DNA from 3 places in the Bradyrhizobium sp. CCGB20 genome. Region 1 is predicted to be linked to each of the others. Evidence: predicted binding sites of a transcription regulator. Region 1 holds the regulator's gene; each other region holds the start of a gene.
What was found. Region 1 encodes PhoB, which activates phosphate uptake and scavenging genes when phosphate is short. Its sites were predicted from a motif close to TGTCATNNANCTGTCAT; they were not measured.
Positions count from the first base shown of each region.

Region 2: NLM15_RS19155 (acetoacetate decarboxylase) is a predicted target of PhoB. The motif match lies at 2,875-2,891, and genes of this name have one in related genera.
Region 3: NLM15_RS29610 (YbhN family protein) is a predicted target of PhoB. The motif match lies at 3,285-3,301, and genes of this name have one in related genera.

Region 1 is NZ_JANADN010000001.1:8,931,875-8,937,038, forward strand. It holds gene NLM15_RS42130 (aspartate aminotransferase family protein) at 1-49, opposite strand, end outside; gene NLM15_RS42135 (GcrA family cell cycle regulator) at 505-1,017, shown strand; gene phoB (phosphate regulon transcriptional regulator PhoB) at 1,248-1,955, opposite strand; gene phoU (phosphate signaling complex protein PhoU) at 1,970-2,686, opposite strand; gene pstB (phosphate ABC transporter ATP-binding protein PstB) at 2,698-3,519, opposite strand; gene pstA (phosphate ABC transporter permease PstA) at 3,516-4,361, opposite strand; gene pstC (phosphate ABC transporter permease subunit PstC) at 4,363-5,164, opposite strand, start outside.
Region 2 is NZ_JANADN010000001.1:4,186,315-4,191,478, forward strand. It holds gene NLM15_RS19135 (TadE/TadG family type IV pilus assembly protein) at 1-220, shown strand, start outside; gene NLM15_RS19140 (TadE/TadG family type IV pilus assembly protein) at 220-873, shown strand; gene NLM15_RS19145 (isoprenylcysteine carboxylmethyltransferase family protein) at 970-1,473, opposite strand; gene NLM15_RS19150 (patatin-like phospholipase family protein) at 1,658-2,833, opposite strand; gene NLM15_RS19155 (acetoacetate decarboxylase) at 3,055-3,837, shown strand; gene NLM15_RS19160 (transporter) at 3,946-4,962, shown strand; gene NLM15_RS19165 (carbohydrate porin) at 4,975-5,164, shown strand, end outside.
Region 3 is NZ_JANADN010000001.1:6,292,454-6,297,617, reverse strand. It holds gene NLM15_RS29615 (hypothetical protein) at 1-1,950, opposite strand, end outside; gene NLM15_RS29610 (YbhN family protein) at 2,031-3,113, opposite strand; gene NLM15_RS29605 (ferritin-like domain-containing protein) at 3,540-4,046, shown strand; gene NLM15_RS29600 (MFS transporter) at 4,243-5,164, shown strand, end outside.

The DNA of each region.
Region 1 (5,164 bases):
CGGACCTGGCGAAAACGGGGAGCAAATGCGGCGCTGCGCTGTTAGTCATGACGATCACTTGATTGTTGCGGACGGTGTGAGCGTGCATTGCGCAACGCACCATTGACCGGCCCGGAAAACGAAACGTGCCGCCTTTTAAGGGCGGCACGCAGGACCATCTTATGCCTGGTGAAACGGGTGTCAATGCCGCCTGGAAAGCCTCGCGAAATGCTGAATCCGTAGTCTTGCGGTGGTGATTTTGCGTATTTTCGCGACGGAACATGTGGAAGCGAGTCGGCGGACTCTTGCGCGTGAGTCACGCCATATTGTAGCGTTTGGCTTGTCAGATACGACATCTCGTGCAGCAGTTCTGATCCTCTAAGTCCTCATGTACCGGCGTAAGCGTTCGGGCGCATCTGGCGCGCCCGGCGAGCCTTAAGGGATTCTGACGGCACGGGTTTTTCGAAGCTTAGGCATTCGCTGTGCGGCCCCAGGATGGCAGGCGCCGGCGGAGGAAAGGGTGCAATGACGGTTTTGACCTGGTCAGATGATCGCGTCGAGCAGCTGAAAAAGCTCTGGGAGGCCGGACTTTCGGCCAGCCAGATCGCCGCTGAGCTCGGCAACGTGACCCGCAACGCGGTGATCGGCAAGGTGCACCGGCTCGGCCTGTCCGGCCGCGCAAAGAGCCCCTCGTCCGCAGCGCCCCGGCCGCGCAAGGCGCGTCCCGCGCAGCACATGATGCGGGTGACCCGGCCGATCGCGCGCGGCAACACCGCGCTGGCGCAGGCCTTCGAGGTCGAGGTCGAGGCCGAACCGGTCACCTACGACAACGTGGTGCCGATGAGCCAGCGGCTGTCGCTGCTGGAGCTGAACGAGGCGACCTGCCACTGGCCGGTCGGCGATCCCTCGAGCCCGGATTTCTTCTTCTGCGGCGGCAAGGCGCTCTCCGGCCTGCCCTACTGCGCCCAGCACTCGCGCGTGGCGTATCAGCCCGCAGCGGATCGCCGGCGCGCGCCGGCGAAGCCGGGTCCACGCTGAGGTCATCAGCGCGCGGCCAGTGGTCGCGCTAAGACGGTTCAACAAATCGGATGTCGTCCCTGCGAAAGCAGGGACCCATAATCCCAAGGCGCACTTATCCCGCGGGATGGTCACTCCGAGTCTTCGCCAAACCACTCTTTGTGGTTATGGGTCCCTGCTTTCGCAGGGACGACACCGGAGAATGCGGCGGCAGCCCGCTGGATCAGTCTGCCAACGTCACGCCGCAAACCCTACGCCTGCTCTGCCTTCGCAAAGCGATCATCGAGCGCGTAGCCGGCGCCGCGGACGGTGCGGATCGGGTCCTGCTCGCGGCCGAGATTGAGCAGCTTGCGCAAGCGGCCGATATGTACGTCCACGGTACGCTCGTCGATATAGATGTCGCGGCCCCAGACGCTGTCGAGCAGTTGCTCGCGCGAGAACACCCGGCCCGGATGCTCCAGGAAGAACTCCAGCAGGCGATATTCGGTCGGACCAAGATCGATCGGCCGGCCCGAGCGCGCCACGCGGCGCTTGTCGCGGTCGAGTTCGATGTCGCCATAGGCGAGCACGGTTGCGAGCCGCTCCGGGCTTGCGCGCCGCAGCAGGCCCTTCACGCGCGCCAGCAGCTCGGGCACCGAGAACGGCTTGACGATGTAGTCGTCGGCGCCGGTCGCAAGTCCGCGCACCCGCTCGCTCTCCTCGCCGCGCGCGGTGAGCATGATGATCGGGAGCTGCTTGGTCTCCGGGCGGGTACGAAGCCGCCGGCACAGCTCGATGCCGGACAGTCCCGGCAGCATCCAGTCGAGCACGATCAAATCGGGGATGTGCTCCTTGAGACGGGTGTCGGCGTCGTCGCCGCGCATCACCGTCTCGACGTCATAGCCGTCGCCTTCGAGATTGTAGCGAAGCAGCTCGGTGAGAGCTTCCTCGTCCTCAACCACCATAATGCGTGCGCCCATCGGGTCGTCGCTCCTTAAGTATTCGGAACCGTCGTGGCGAAGGTCGTCATGTCGCCCTTCGGCCGCTTGTCGGTGATCGCCTGTCCCTCGATCATGTAGAACACGGTCTCGGCGATGTTGGTGGCGTGGTCGCCGATGCGCTCGATGTTCTTGGCGCAGAACATCAAATGGATGCAGAACGAGATGTTGCGCGGATCCTCCATCATGTAGGTGAGGAGTTCGCGGAACAGCGATGTGCAGATGGCGTCGACTTCCTCGTCGCCCTTCCACACCGCCATCGCCGCCGGCAGGTCGTGCGCGGCATAGGCGTCCAGCACCGACTTGACCTGCTGCTGCACGAGGTCGGTCATGTGCTCGAGGCCGCGGAACAGCTTGAGCGGATGGAAATCGGTCTCCAGCGCCGCGACGCGCTTGCCCATGTTCTTGGCGAGGTCGCCGATGCGCTCGAGATCGGTCGCGACGCGCATGGCACCGACGATCTCGCGCAAATCGACAGCCATCGGCTGGCGGCGCGCGATGGTGAGCACGGCGCGCTCCTCGATCTTCTTCTGGAGTGCGTCGAGATCGGCATCGATGGCGACGACGCGTTGACCGAGCGCGACGTCGCGGCGGATCAGCGCGTCGACGGAATCGACGATCATGCGCTCGGCGATCCCGCCCATCTCCGCGACCAGGCGGGTGAGTTCCTGGAGGTCGGTATCGAAGGCCTTTGCGGTATGTTCAGAACCCATGTCCCGTCTCCTCAGCCGAACCGGCCGGTGATGTAATCCTGCGTGCGCCGGTCGGTCGGCGACGTGAAGATCTTGCTGGTGTCGTCGAACTCGATCAGCTCGCCGAGATACATGAAGGCGGTCTTGTCGGAGACGCGCGCCGCCTGCTGCATGTTGTGGGTGACGATCGCGATCGTGTAGTTCTCGGACAGCTCCTGGATCAGCTCCTCGACCTTGGCGGTCGAGATCGGGTCGAGCGCCGAGCAGGGCTCGTCGAACAGGATGACCTCGGGCCGCACCGCGACCGTGCGGGCGATGCAGAGGCGCTGCTGCTGGCCGCCGGAGAGCGACAGGCCGGAGGCGTTGAGCTTGTCCTTGACCTCGTTCCACAGCGCGCCGCCACGCAGCGCCTTCTCGACGCGGTCGTCCATCTCGGACTTCGAGATCTTCTCGTAGAGACGGATGCCGAACGCGATGTTCTCGTAGATCGTCATCGGGAACGGCGTCGGCTTCTGGAACACCATGCCGACGCGGGCGCGCAGCAGGTTGAGGTCGAGCTTGGGGTCGAGGATGTTGGTCTGGTCGAGCATGAGCTGGCCGGTGACGCGCTGGCCCGGATAGAGGTCGTACATCCGGTTGAAGATGCGCAGCAGGGTCGACTTGCCGCAACCCGACGGGCCGATGAACGCCGTGACGCGGTTGGTGCCGAGCGCCAGGTTAATGTTCTTCAGCGCGTGGTGCTCACCATAGTAGAAGTTGAGGTTGCGAACCGTCACCTTGGCGGGCGCCTCGGGCAGCGGCTGCGAGCCGTGCTGAACGGCGGGCGTACTGACGGAAACAGACATTTCGCTCATTTTGCAGTCCTCTCGGCGCTAAGGAGGCGCGCGCCAATGTTCAGGGCAAGCACGGTCAACGTGATCAGCAAGGCGCCGCTCCAGGCGAGCTGCTTCCAGTAGGCGTAGGGGCTCTGCACGAAGTTGTTGATGGTAACCGGCAGGTTCGCCATCGTCTTGTTCAGGCCGAGGCTGAAGAACTGGTTCGACAGCGCGGTGAAGAGCAGCGGCGCGGTCTCGCCGGCGACGCGGGCGGTAGCCAGCATCACGCCGGTGATGAGGCCGGAGCGGGCGGCACGATAAGCGATGCGCTTGATCACCAGCGAGCGCGGCAGGCCGAGCGCGGACGCCGCCTCGCGCAGCGCGTTCGGCACCAGCAGCAGCATGTCCTCGGTCGTGCGCAGCACCACCGGAATGACGATGACGGCGAGCGCAAGGCTGCCGGCGATCGCCGAGAAGCCGCGCATCGGCACCACCACCGCACCGTAGATGAACAGGCCGATGATGATCGAGGGCGCCGAAAGCAGGATGTCGTTGATGAAACGGATCACCGAGGTCAGCTTGTCGTTGCGGCCGTACTCGGCGAGATAGGTACCGGCGAACAAGCCGAGCGGCGCACCGATGCCGACACCGAGCACGGTCATGATCAGCGAGCCGACGATCGCGTTGCGCAAGCCGCCTTCAGTCGAACCCGGAGGCGGAGTGTCCGCAACGAAGATCTCGAGGTTCAAACCCGCAAGGCCGTTGTAGAGCAGCGTGACCAGGATCAGCGCGAGCCAGGTGACGCCAAAGGCGGCGGCGCCGAAGCAGAGCCCGCGGATCACGATGTCCTTGCGGCGGCGGCGTGAATAGATCGGGTTCATGTTACTTCCCCGCTTTCTGGTCCAGCCGCATCAGCATCAGCCGGGCAGCCGCGAGTACGAAGAACGTCAGCACGAACAGCAGGAGACCGAGCAGGATCAGGCCGGACTGGTGCAGGCCGTCGCTTTCGGCGAATTCGGACGCGATCGCCGCCGAGATCGTGGTGCCCGGCGCGAAGATCGACGACGAGATGCGGAACGAGTTGCCGATGATGAAGGTCACCGCCATCGTCTCGCCGAGCGCGCGACCCAGGGCCAGCATGACGCCGCCGATGACGCCGACGCGGGTGTAGGGGATCACCACGCTGCGGACGACTTCCCAGGTGGTGCAGCCGACGCCATAGGCGGCCTCCTTGAGGACCGGAGGCACCGTCTTGAACACGTCGACCGAGATCGAGGTGATGAAGGGCAGCACCATGATGGCGAGGATCAGCGAGGCGTTGAACAGGCTGAGATAGGACGGCGGACCTGCGAAGATCGCCCCCAGCACGGGGACGCCGTCGAAGATCCTGATCATGAAGGGTTGGAACGTGTTGGCCAGGAACGGGCCCAGCACGAAGAAGCCCCACATGCCGTAGATGATCGAAGGAATGCCGGCGAGCAGTTCGATCGCCATGCCGATCGGGCGGCGCGCCCATTGCGGGCAGAGCTCGGTGAGGAAGATGGCGATGCCAAGACCCACGGGAATGGCAATCAGCATCGCGATGAAGGAGGTCACGAGCGTGCCGTAGATCGGTCCGAGCGCGCCGAGAACCGGTGGATCGGCCGACGGCGCCCAGCGCTGCGTCCACAGGAAGGAGATGCCG
Region 2 (5,164 bases), 4.7 Mb from region 1:
GAACACGGCGACGCCGACGCTGACCTTCGACAGCAAGGGCAATGTGACCAATACCTGGCAGTACAATCCGGGCGACGCCGGCGATATTGTCGTTCTCCGCGTCATGTACGTCTGGCCGGTCGTGCTCGGGCCGCTCGGCTTCAATCTCTCGAACCTTACCAATGGCAACCGGCTGCTGATGTCGTCCGCCGCGTTCCAGAACGAGCCAGGAGCTACCTGATGATCTCCGCCCTGTCGTCTCGCGCTCGGCAGATGTTGACCGATGTACGCGCTGTTGCAGCGACGGAGTTCGCCATCGTGACGCCGTTCATGCTGGTGCTCTATGTCGGCGGCGTCGAACTCGGGAACGGGCTGGCGATGAACGTCAAGGTCAGTGCGACCGCGCACAGCGTTGCCGACATGATCTCGCAGAACACGGCCGTCACGTCGACCCAGATGGACGGCATTCTCGCTGCGGCGACCGCCATCATGGCTCCGTATCCCATCATGAACGGCACCACCTCCTTGATGACGATCACAGTCTCGGAGGTCTCGACCGACAGCAGTGGCAACGCGACGGTGCAATGGAGCAAGTCGACGAAGACGTCGGGGGAGAGAACCGTCGGTGAGCAGATGACCCTGTCGTCCTTTACCGCGCCGGGCGGTACCAGCAATGCCAATATCTCGCTCATCCTGAGCGAGGTGTCCTACGACTACGCGCCCAACCTCGGCTTCACGATCGCCGGCAAGGTGAAGCTGTCCGACAGCTATTACCTGTTTCCACGCTGCTCGACGAACGGCCCGACCACGTTGTCTCCTCCCTATTACGACGTAAAATATCCGGCGGCGAAGACCTGCACCTGTGTGCAGCACTTGCAGCAGAAGACCTGTTAGCTCCGCGGAACGCGGTTGATCAAACCGGATGCTGCTAGGTTGCCGCGTCCGGCATTTGGAGAGAAATTCGCTTCAGCGAAGCTTGCAGGGATTCCTTTATGCGGCTCGCCATGGCGTCAACCGCGGAATCCAGCGCGGCACATTGGTCCGAAAGCTCTCGTACTCCGTGCCGAATGTTTGCTCGAGGGTCGGTTCTTCGTACATCACCACAAAGAGATGAAAAAAGAGCCAGAGTAGCGCGCCGTACCAGAGGAGACGCCAGTCACCAAACAAAATGGCCTGACCAAAAATGACCGCGACGACCGCGATGTAGATCGGATTTCGCACGTAGCGATAAAGGCCAGTCACTACGAGCTTTTGTGTCGGCGCGATCGGGGCGGGCGTCCCCAGCCCCTGCAGCGCAAACCGGGCAAATGAATCGACAAGCCCGGGCACTCCGACGATGATCAATATGCCGCCGAGGATGCGGGTTAGATCGACGCCGAAAAAAGCTGGCCGAAATTCCCACTCCGTGACCCACCAGGGGATGAAGCCCGCCAGCACCAACGGTGCAATGACGAAGAACAGAGCGGAGCCCAGGACAGCAATTGCTTTCGACATTGCGTGCTCCCACGACCCGACAAGAATAGCCTAGCAGATCACTTTCTGCTACGAGCATTGAACGCGGCTCCACGATTGCCGCGTTAAGAGCCCGCGTCCTAAGTCATTGATCGGCCAAGCCCCGTCTACTGTGCATGGGGTTGTTTTCGCGGCTTTTGTCTTGAGCACCCTCTCGCGGCGCGCCTTACGCGCTCTCCGTCTCGCGGTGCACGTCGTGCACCACGAGCCCCATGCCTTCGTCGGGCATCTTGATCCAGTCGCGGCGCTTCAGGGTGCGCTTGGTGTCCTCGTAGCCGCTTGTCCAGTGCTCGCGCATCGAGGTGCCCGAGAATTCGTGGTCCTTGGCGTCGCCCTCATAGGCCTTCTGCTGGTAGATCAGATGCAGGATCGCGATCTCCGGCATGCGGCGCAGGCTCGCCTTCAGCTTGCGGTCTTCCTCGGAGAGCTGCTCGTCCGGCAGCTTCGCCAGGGCCTTGTAGAGCAGGACCTTGAGGTTGTGCGTGCGGCGGTAGACGTCGGTGTTGTGGCGCGTGCGTGAGGAATACATGATGTCCTTGTGGCGGGCCATCACGTCCTGGATCGAGCGCGGCAGCACGCCGCGCGCGCTGAACAGGTCGACCTGGAACACCAGCGAATTGAGTGCGTCCTCCTGGTCGAGCAGATGCTGGAGCGGCGTGTTGGAGACGATGCCGCCGTCCCAGAAATGATCGGTGCCGATCCGCACCATCGGCAGCGCCGGGGGCAGGGCGCCGGAGGCCATGATGTGCTCCGGCTCGATCTCGTCGTGGGCGTTGTCGAAATAGATGAAGTTGCCGGAGAGCACGTTCACGGCGCCGACCGCGAAGCGGACCTTCTTCTCGTTGATGAGGTCGAAGTCGACGAGCTCCAGCAGGCTCTCCTTCAGCGGCATCGTGTCGTAATAGCTGGTCGCGGTCCGCGCGCCGACCGGGCTGAACCAGGGATTGACCTGGTGCGGCGTGAAGAAGCCCGGCTGGCCCATCGCCGACGTCATCCAGGAGCTATAGAGATTGCGCCACTGGCGGAAGACGTCACCGTCCGGCGTGTAGTGCCAGATCTTGCGGTTGGTGATGCGCTCCCAGAAGATGCGCAGCGCATCCAGCCGCTTCTCCGGCTTGTTGCCGGCGATGATGGCGGAGTTGATGGCGCCGATCGAGACGCCGCAGACCCAGTCGGGCTCGATGCCGGCCTCGTGCAGCGCCTGGTAGACGCCGGCCTGGTAGGCGCCGAGCGCGCCGCCGCCTTGCAGCACCAGCGCAACGCGGTCGCAGCGCTCGGGCCGCCAGCCCCGAATGGGCGGCTGATGGGTCTGGTAAGTCGGTTGCGACGTGCGGGCGTCCATGGCGATGCCTCCTGCCTATCCCCAAACGATTGCGTCGCGTGGTGACGGCGTGATGACAAGGTTGGCGCCGATCCATCGTCTGCATGCAGGTCAACCGCCGCGGGAATGGCGGCGGGTTCGCTGGCCTGACGGAAATCCTTCACATCGCAGTCAATGACGGCGGCTAGCAATTTGCATCAGGCCTGAAGCGAGCGTCACAGACATCACACAGGAGACCAGCGATGCGCAGGGAAGATTTGCTGAGACTTCCGTCCATGCCGGCGGCGGGGCCGAGCTATCCGGCCGGGCCCTATCGCTTCGTCAACCGCGAATTCCTCGTCATCACCTACGAGACCGATCCGGAGCTGATCCGCGCCGGCCTGCCTGAGCCGCTGGAGCCGATCGACCAGCCGATCGTGCACTACGAGTGGATCAAGATGCCGGATTCCTCCGGCTTCGGCAGCTACACCGAGTCCGGCCTCGTCATCCCCGCGCGCCTCAACGGCGAGGAGGTCAATTTCGTCTCGCAGATGTATCTGGACGATGATCCGCCGATCGCGGCGGGCCGCGAGATCTGGGGCTTCCCCAAGAAATACGCTCATCCCAAGCTCGAGATCGTCAAGGACACGCTGACGGGCACGCTGGAATATGCCGGCCAGCTCGTCGCCATGGGCACGATGGGCTACAAGCACGAGAGCATGGCCGGCAACGGCGATCTCACCCGCGCCACGCTGTCGAAGACGCAGATCAATCTGAAGATGATCCCCGGCGTCGATGGCCGGCTCGAGATCTGCCAGCTCGTCGCCATCAACCTCGTCGACATCGTGCCGAAGGGCTCCTGGATGGGTCCCGGCCGGCTGCATCTGGTGCCGCATGTGAACGCACCGGTCGCGGATTTCCCGGTTCGCCGTTGCCTCGGCGCGCATCACTATATCGCCGATCTGACGCTGCCGTTCGGCCGTGTCGTGCACGACTACGTCAAGGAGGCCGAGGCGGCGGCTTTGACCGGGCTGGCGGCGGAGTAGGCGCCATCATCAAACTGTAACAAAGCCGTAATTGAGTACCTGAGAGGTCCGGAAGGTGCCGTCAGCCGTCTTCCGGAGCGGGGCATCTGTTGACGGTTGGGGTTGGCCATGGCTGAGCCGGCGAAGCTCGTCAGCGCGATATCGGATTCCGTGCCTGCCGTTCCCGGCCTCGTCTGGGCGTTCCGCCTGCACAGTGACGGCAGCGCCGAGCCGCTGCCGATCGACCGGCCGGTCGAGTTCAGCCATGACGGCCGGCTCTGGCTGCATTTCAACCTGACCGATGCGCGCGTGCGGCCGTGGATCGCGGAATCGAGCCTGCCACCGCTTGCGCGCGACCTCCTGTTGTCGAACGACACGTTCCAGCAGCTTCACGTCATCGACCACTGCGTCTACGGCGTCTTCTCCGATCTCGTGCGCGATATCGACAGCGCAACGGAGGAGACCGCGTTCCTGCGCTTCGCCATGACCGAGCATCTTCTCGTCAGCGGCCGCCATCAGGCGCTGTGCTCGGCGGATGCGACGCGCCGGGTGCTCGAAGGCGGCTATCGCGTCGACAACGTCGCCCATCTCCTGGAAAAGATCGTCGACGAGGTCGCCGACACGCTGGACCGGATGGCGGACAGGCTCGGCCAGGAGATCGACGACATCGAGGAACGGATTTTGGCCGACGACGCCAAGCCGGAGATGCGTCGCAATCTCGGCCGGCTGCGCCGGACCTGCGTCAGGCTGCATCGCCAGCTCACCGGCCTGCGCGTGCTGTTCCACCGCCTCGATCAGAAGAACACCGATCATCTCTCGCCGGCCTTGCGCATCCACGCCGGCAAGCTGGCGCAGCGGCTGGACGGGCTCGATCACGACATCGTCGAGCTCCGCGAACGCAGCCGCCTGCTCGAGGATGAGCTGCGCTTCAAGAACGAGGAGGAGAGCAACCGTCACCTCCACACGCTCTCCATCGTGACCTCGCTGTTGCTGCCGCCGACCCTGATCACCGGCATCTTCGGCATGAACACCAAGGGCTTGCCGCTGACCGATGTCGAGAGCGGATTTCTCTGGGCGGCGCTCTTGATGGCCTCGTCGGTCGCCGCGGCCTATCTGTTCATGCGGCGCACGGGCATCTTCAAATAGCATGCGTCGATCGTGAGTTGGAGTATCCATAAATCTCTGGCGATCGCGATTGCGCTCGCCTCGGCAACGACGAGCACGCGTGCGCTCGCCGGCGCCAAGGACGAGAGCGCGGCCGAATGGCTGTTTCCGAAATGGTTCAACGAGTGGCATGACGGCCTCGCCAACAAGGGCCTGAACTTCGGCGCGACCTATATCGCGGACA
Region 3 (5,164 bases), 2.6 Mb from region 1:
CTGTGCGCCCGGCAACAGCGGCGCGAGAAGACTGCGCGTGACGCCCGGCGGCACCGCGTCCAATCCGAGCACGCTGCTCGCAGCCGGCAGAGTGGCATCCGCCATCGCGGCGTGACCCTCCGCGCTCGGATGCACGGCGCCGCCATAGACGGCGGAGAGCACACCCCAGGTGGCGTCGTGGATGTCGGTCGGCTGGCTCGCCGCCGGCAGGCCTTGCGGATAGGTCATCGCGGCGAAATAGCTGTCATTCGCATCGCGGATCCACCGTGCGCGCGGCAGATAGGCGCGATACTCCGATGCACCGCGGCCGCACAGCATCGGCTGGCTCGCCGCGCTCACGATATCGGGATTGAAGCTCTGGCCGTTCTCGGCGAAGCAGGTGCGATCGAATTCGGGATCGTTGCCCGAATGCGCGCAAAAGCCGTGATCGGCGAACGCTGCCTGGTGCGAATCCACGAAGGTCATGCGGTCGGCTTCGGGATCGCGGCACAGCGCGCCGCGCGTGCAGGTGGCGAGCCCCTTCAGTTGCGGCAGGAATTCGGTGTCGACGAAGGTCGAGACCCGGGCGAGGCGCTGCGGATCGGCGTTGAAGGACGGGTGGATGTCGAACCCGGCGCGGCCGCCGCGGCAGGGCACGCCGCCATCGGCGAGCGCGGGATTGGCGTAGGACACGTAGACCACGTGCGAGAGGTCGCCGCCGACCAGCGGCTTCAGCGCCTCGCGCAACTTGGCGAAATTCTGCGGCAGCTCGCGTGCCAGCGCATCGCGGGAATCGTCGACACTCGCCATCACGCCGGAGCGGCGGAACAGCGCGCGTTCGGTCGCGGTGTCGACGATGACGTCGGCGACGAGGCCGGAGAAATAGACGTCGTTCGCACCGACCGAGAGCAGCACGAGGTCGAGCGTGCGGTCGGGCTGCCGCTTCCTGGCGGCGGTGAGCGCCTCGCGCAGCTCGGCGACCTGCGCGTTCACGCTGGTGTTGCAGACGCCGGTCTTGCCGGGCGGGCATTCGCGGGCGCGCTGCGAGCCCAGGAGGCCGTCGCCGATGCTGGCGCCGGTGCAGGCGAGCGGCAGAAAGGTCACCGCGATGTGGGTGTAGCGCACCGCGAGCGCCAGCGCGGTGCGGGCCTGGTAGCTGTAGAGCGAACGATGGCAGGGCGAATTGAACCAGAGCGCGCTGTAGCGCTGCCAGTTGGCGAGCGTATCCGGCGCCTCGCAGGCGCGGCCGCCTTTATAGCCGGCCCGGCTCGGCCGGTAATATTGGCCGCCGGCGGCAGTACCGAGATAGGAGCGGAAGCAGAATCCTTCGTCCGACAACGGCAGCGGCCGGTCCGGATTGCCTTCGCCGGAGGCGATGCTGTCCCCGAGGCCCGCAACGAAGATGTCGCGGACCTGGATCTCGGTCTGGACGCGCTGGGTCGGGTCGGAACCGGAGGAGACGTCGACGCTGGCGACCGTCTGCTTGCCGTAGCGAACCCGCAGATTGATCGGCTCGGCGCAATCGAAGGTCGAGGTCTGCGGCCCGTCGCCGTCGTCGAACGACCAGGCGCAGGTGGCGCCGACCGGCACCGCGCCGGTCAGGCGCACGGTCACCGGGTGATCGGTCGGGGTGAGGTAGTTCTCTTTGACGTTGTCGCGGGTGCAGGGCTGGTTGACGCGGCCCTGGAGGTCGATGCAGAGCCGGTTGACCATGTTGCGAGCCCAGCCGCGGCCCTCGCTCTGGAGCTCCAGCGACTGCTCGGCGGCGAGGATGCTGCGGTTACGCGCGTTCTCGACGTGGAGCAGGAAGTCGCGCTCCTCGCGGAACAGGCGGAAGCGGTTGCGCACCTCCCAGGATATCTGCATCGCGCCGGCGTCCTGCGCGGCGGCGCGCTCGGGCGGTAAAGACGTGAGAATGCCGGCAAGCAGCAGGAGGCCCGCGGCGAAGGTACGAAAGGAAAAAGGGATCATGGCCCGCGTGTTCAACGGCAAAGTTGAGGCGGAAATAAGAGAGGATTGCTGCCCCGTCCGCAATCTTAGTCTGACCCGTTTTAACGCTTGCTGGCCTGCCGCAATGATCGCTCGCGCTCCATCGCTGCCACCTGCTTGGGCAGGTTGGCCTGGGCGCAGGCCTCGGCCAGCCGCCGCCGTTCCTGCCAGGGCTGGACCACGTTCATCCACAGCTCGCGCGCGCCCATAATGGAGATGGCGAGGCCGAACGGGATCACGAAATAGAGGATGCGGAAGACCAGCAGGGTCGCCAGAAGCTGCTCGCGGCCGAATTCGGGCAGCGCGACCAGCATGGCGACATCGAACACGCCGATCGAGCCGGGCGCGTGGCTGGCAAAACCGATCAGCGTCGCCAGGATGAACACCACCGCCAGCGACATGAAATCGATCGGCGGATTGGCCGGCATCAGCAGGTACATCGCCGTTGCGCAGAAGCCGAGATCGACCACGCCGATCAGGATCTGGACCAGCGTCAGCGGCGCCGAGGGCAGCACCACCTTCCAGCCCTTCTGGCCGAGCTCGCGGCGCTTCTCGCCCATGCAGAGCCAGACCAGATAGGCGCCGATCGAGGCGAGGCCGCCGAGCCCGATCAGCCGGTTGATCGACGACGGCAGTTGATCCATCGACGAGGCGGCATCCGGATGGATGACCATGCCGATCGAGAGCACGAAGATGTTACCGAGCCAGAAGGTCAGGCCGGACAGGAAGCAGATTTTCGCGACGTCGATCGCGTTCAGCCCGTAGTCCGAATAGATCCGGAAACGGATCGCGCCGCCGGTAAAGACGGTGGCGCCGATGTTGTGGCCGATCGAATAGGACGTGAAGCTGGAGAGTGCTGCGATGCGATAGGGCACATGTTTCTTGCCGATCGTTCGCAGTGCAAAATAGTCGTAAAAGGTCAGCGTACAGAACGCGAAGACGACGCAGATCGCCGCCAGCCCGATATTGCCGCGGGGAATCTCGGTCAACGCGGTCAGGATGACGCCGGTATCGATGTCCTTGAGAGTGCGCACAAGCGTCGTGATCGCGAAGGCGATGATGAAGACGCTCGCGGCAACGCCGAGCCGTCGCCAGCCGATCCATCTCTTGAAGCCGCGTTTCAGCGCGGGCAGCAGTCCGTGCATTCATCCTCCCGGCGGGGGGCAAAACCGACGAGGCCAGACATTGGCCGGTCGGGTGCGATCACTGCCCGAAATGGGCTTCGATCGCTAGGCATGATGTAGCTCATTTAAGGCAAAAACAGCGACTTGTGCAGCCCTTGACAAGGATAGGTTCTGCGTCGGACCGGCCGCTTTTGTCATATCTGGTTCATATCGGCCGCGCGTTAAGCATATGAGTCGAGGCGTCCGCCCGGATCGCGCGTCCGTGTGTTGACATGGTTTCGTATCCGATCGCGATCGGCATTGTTCCAACGCAAGCAATACGGGCTTTTTTGGAACGTCGATGCTATGCGCCGGTTAGCGCTCCATCAGCAATCGAACATGGCGGAATAATCGGCTTTTCGTGCAAGCCGACGCCTCCGTGTTCCCGAAACCGAGAGGATCGGAACGATGGGACTGTTCACAAAAGACATCAAGACCATGAACGACCTGTTCGTACATCAGCTTCAGGACATCTATTATGCCGAGCAGCAGCTCACCAAGGCGCTGCCGAAAATGGCAGATAAGGCCACCGATCCGCAGTTGAAGCAGGGCTTTTTGACGCACCTCGAGGAAACCAAGCAGCACGTCGCGCGCCTCGAGGAAGTGTTCAAGATGCACGGCGCGCAGGTGAAGGCGGTCGACTGCCCGGCCATCGACGGCATCATCGAGGAAGCCGACGAGACCGCCGGCGAAGTCGCCGACAAGGCCGTGCTGGACGCCGCGCTGATCAACGCGGCGCAGGCCGCGGAGCATTACGAGATCGTGCGCTATGGCAGCCTGATCGCCTGGGCCAAGCAGCTCGGCCGCAACGACTGCGCCACCGTGCTTGCCAAGACGCTGGAAGAAGAGAAGGCGACCGACAAGAAGCTGACCACGCTCGCCGAGAGCAAGGTGAATTTGCGCGCGGCAAGCTAGCGGGCGTAGCCGGGAAGTGCCGCGCGGCGATCCGCGCAGCACTTCTGTTCCTGCAGCATCGCCCGCCTGCGCGGGCGATGACACCGCGGATGTGGTGAGACCGGCAAAGCGCACATCCATCATTCGGTCATTGTCGAAGCATGATGGCGGGCTGAAGGCGTATGTTTCGCATGGGGCTGCAAACCGAGGTGGCAGCATGCGAGCGAGTACCATCAAATATGAAACGCTAGCCGGCGCGCCGCGTGCCGGCTCGCGCCTTGCGACCTCCCTCACGCTTGCCGCGATGAGCCTCGGCTATGGCGTGGTGCAGCTCGACGTCACCATCGTCAACACCGCGCTGGATGCGATGGGCAAAACGCTCGGCGGCGGCGTCGCCGAGCTGCAATGGGTGGTCAGCGCTTACACCATCGCCTTTGCCGCTTTCATTCTGACCGCCGGTGCGCTCGGCGACCGCATCGGCGCCAAGCGCATCTTCATGGCGGGGTTCGCCATCTTCACCGCGGCCTCGCTCGCCTGCGCACTGTCCCCCGATGCGGCCGTGCTGATCGCAGCGCGGCTGGTGCAGGGGCTGGCGGCCGCAATCTTGGTGCCGAATTCGCTGGCGCTGCTCAATCATGCCTATGCCGACGACCGCGAGCGTGGTCGCGCCGTGGCGGTCTGGGCCGCCGGCGCGAGCCTGGCGCTTACGGCCGGTCCCTTCGTCGGCGGCGCGCTGATCACGCTGGTTAGCTGGCGCGCGATCTTCCTGGTCAATCTGCCGATCGGTCTTGCCGGCCTGTGGCTGAGCTGGCGCTACGCCAGCGAGACCACGCGGGCACGCTCGCGCGAGATCGATCTGCCCGGCCAGATCGCCGCGATCGGCGCGCTGGGCGCGCTTGCCGGCGCCATCATCGAGGGTGGCTCGCTCGGCTGGAGTGATCCAGCCGTGATCGCGGCCTTCGTTGCCTCAGCCGCGTTGGCAGTGCTCTTCGTCTGGCGCGAGAGCCGCACCGCGCAGCCGATGCTGCCGCTGTCGCTGTTCAGTCACCGGCTGTTTACCCTGACCACGATCGTCGGTCTCCTCGTCAACATCGCGATCTACGGCCTGATCTTCGTGCTGAGCCTTTACTTCCAGAGGA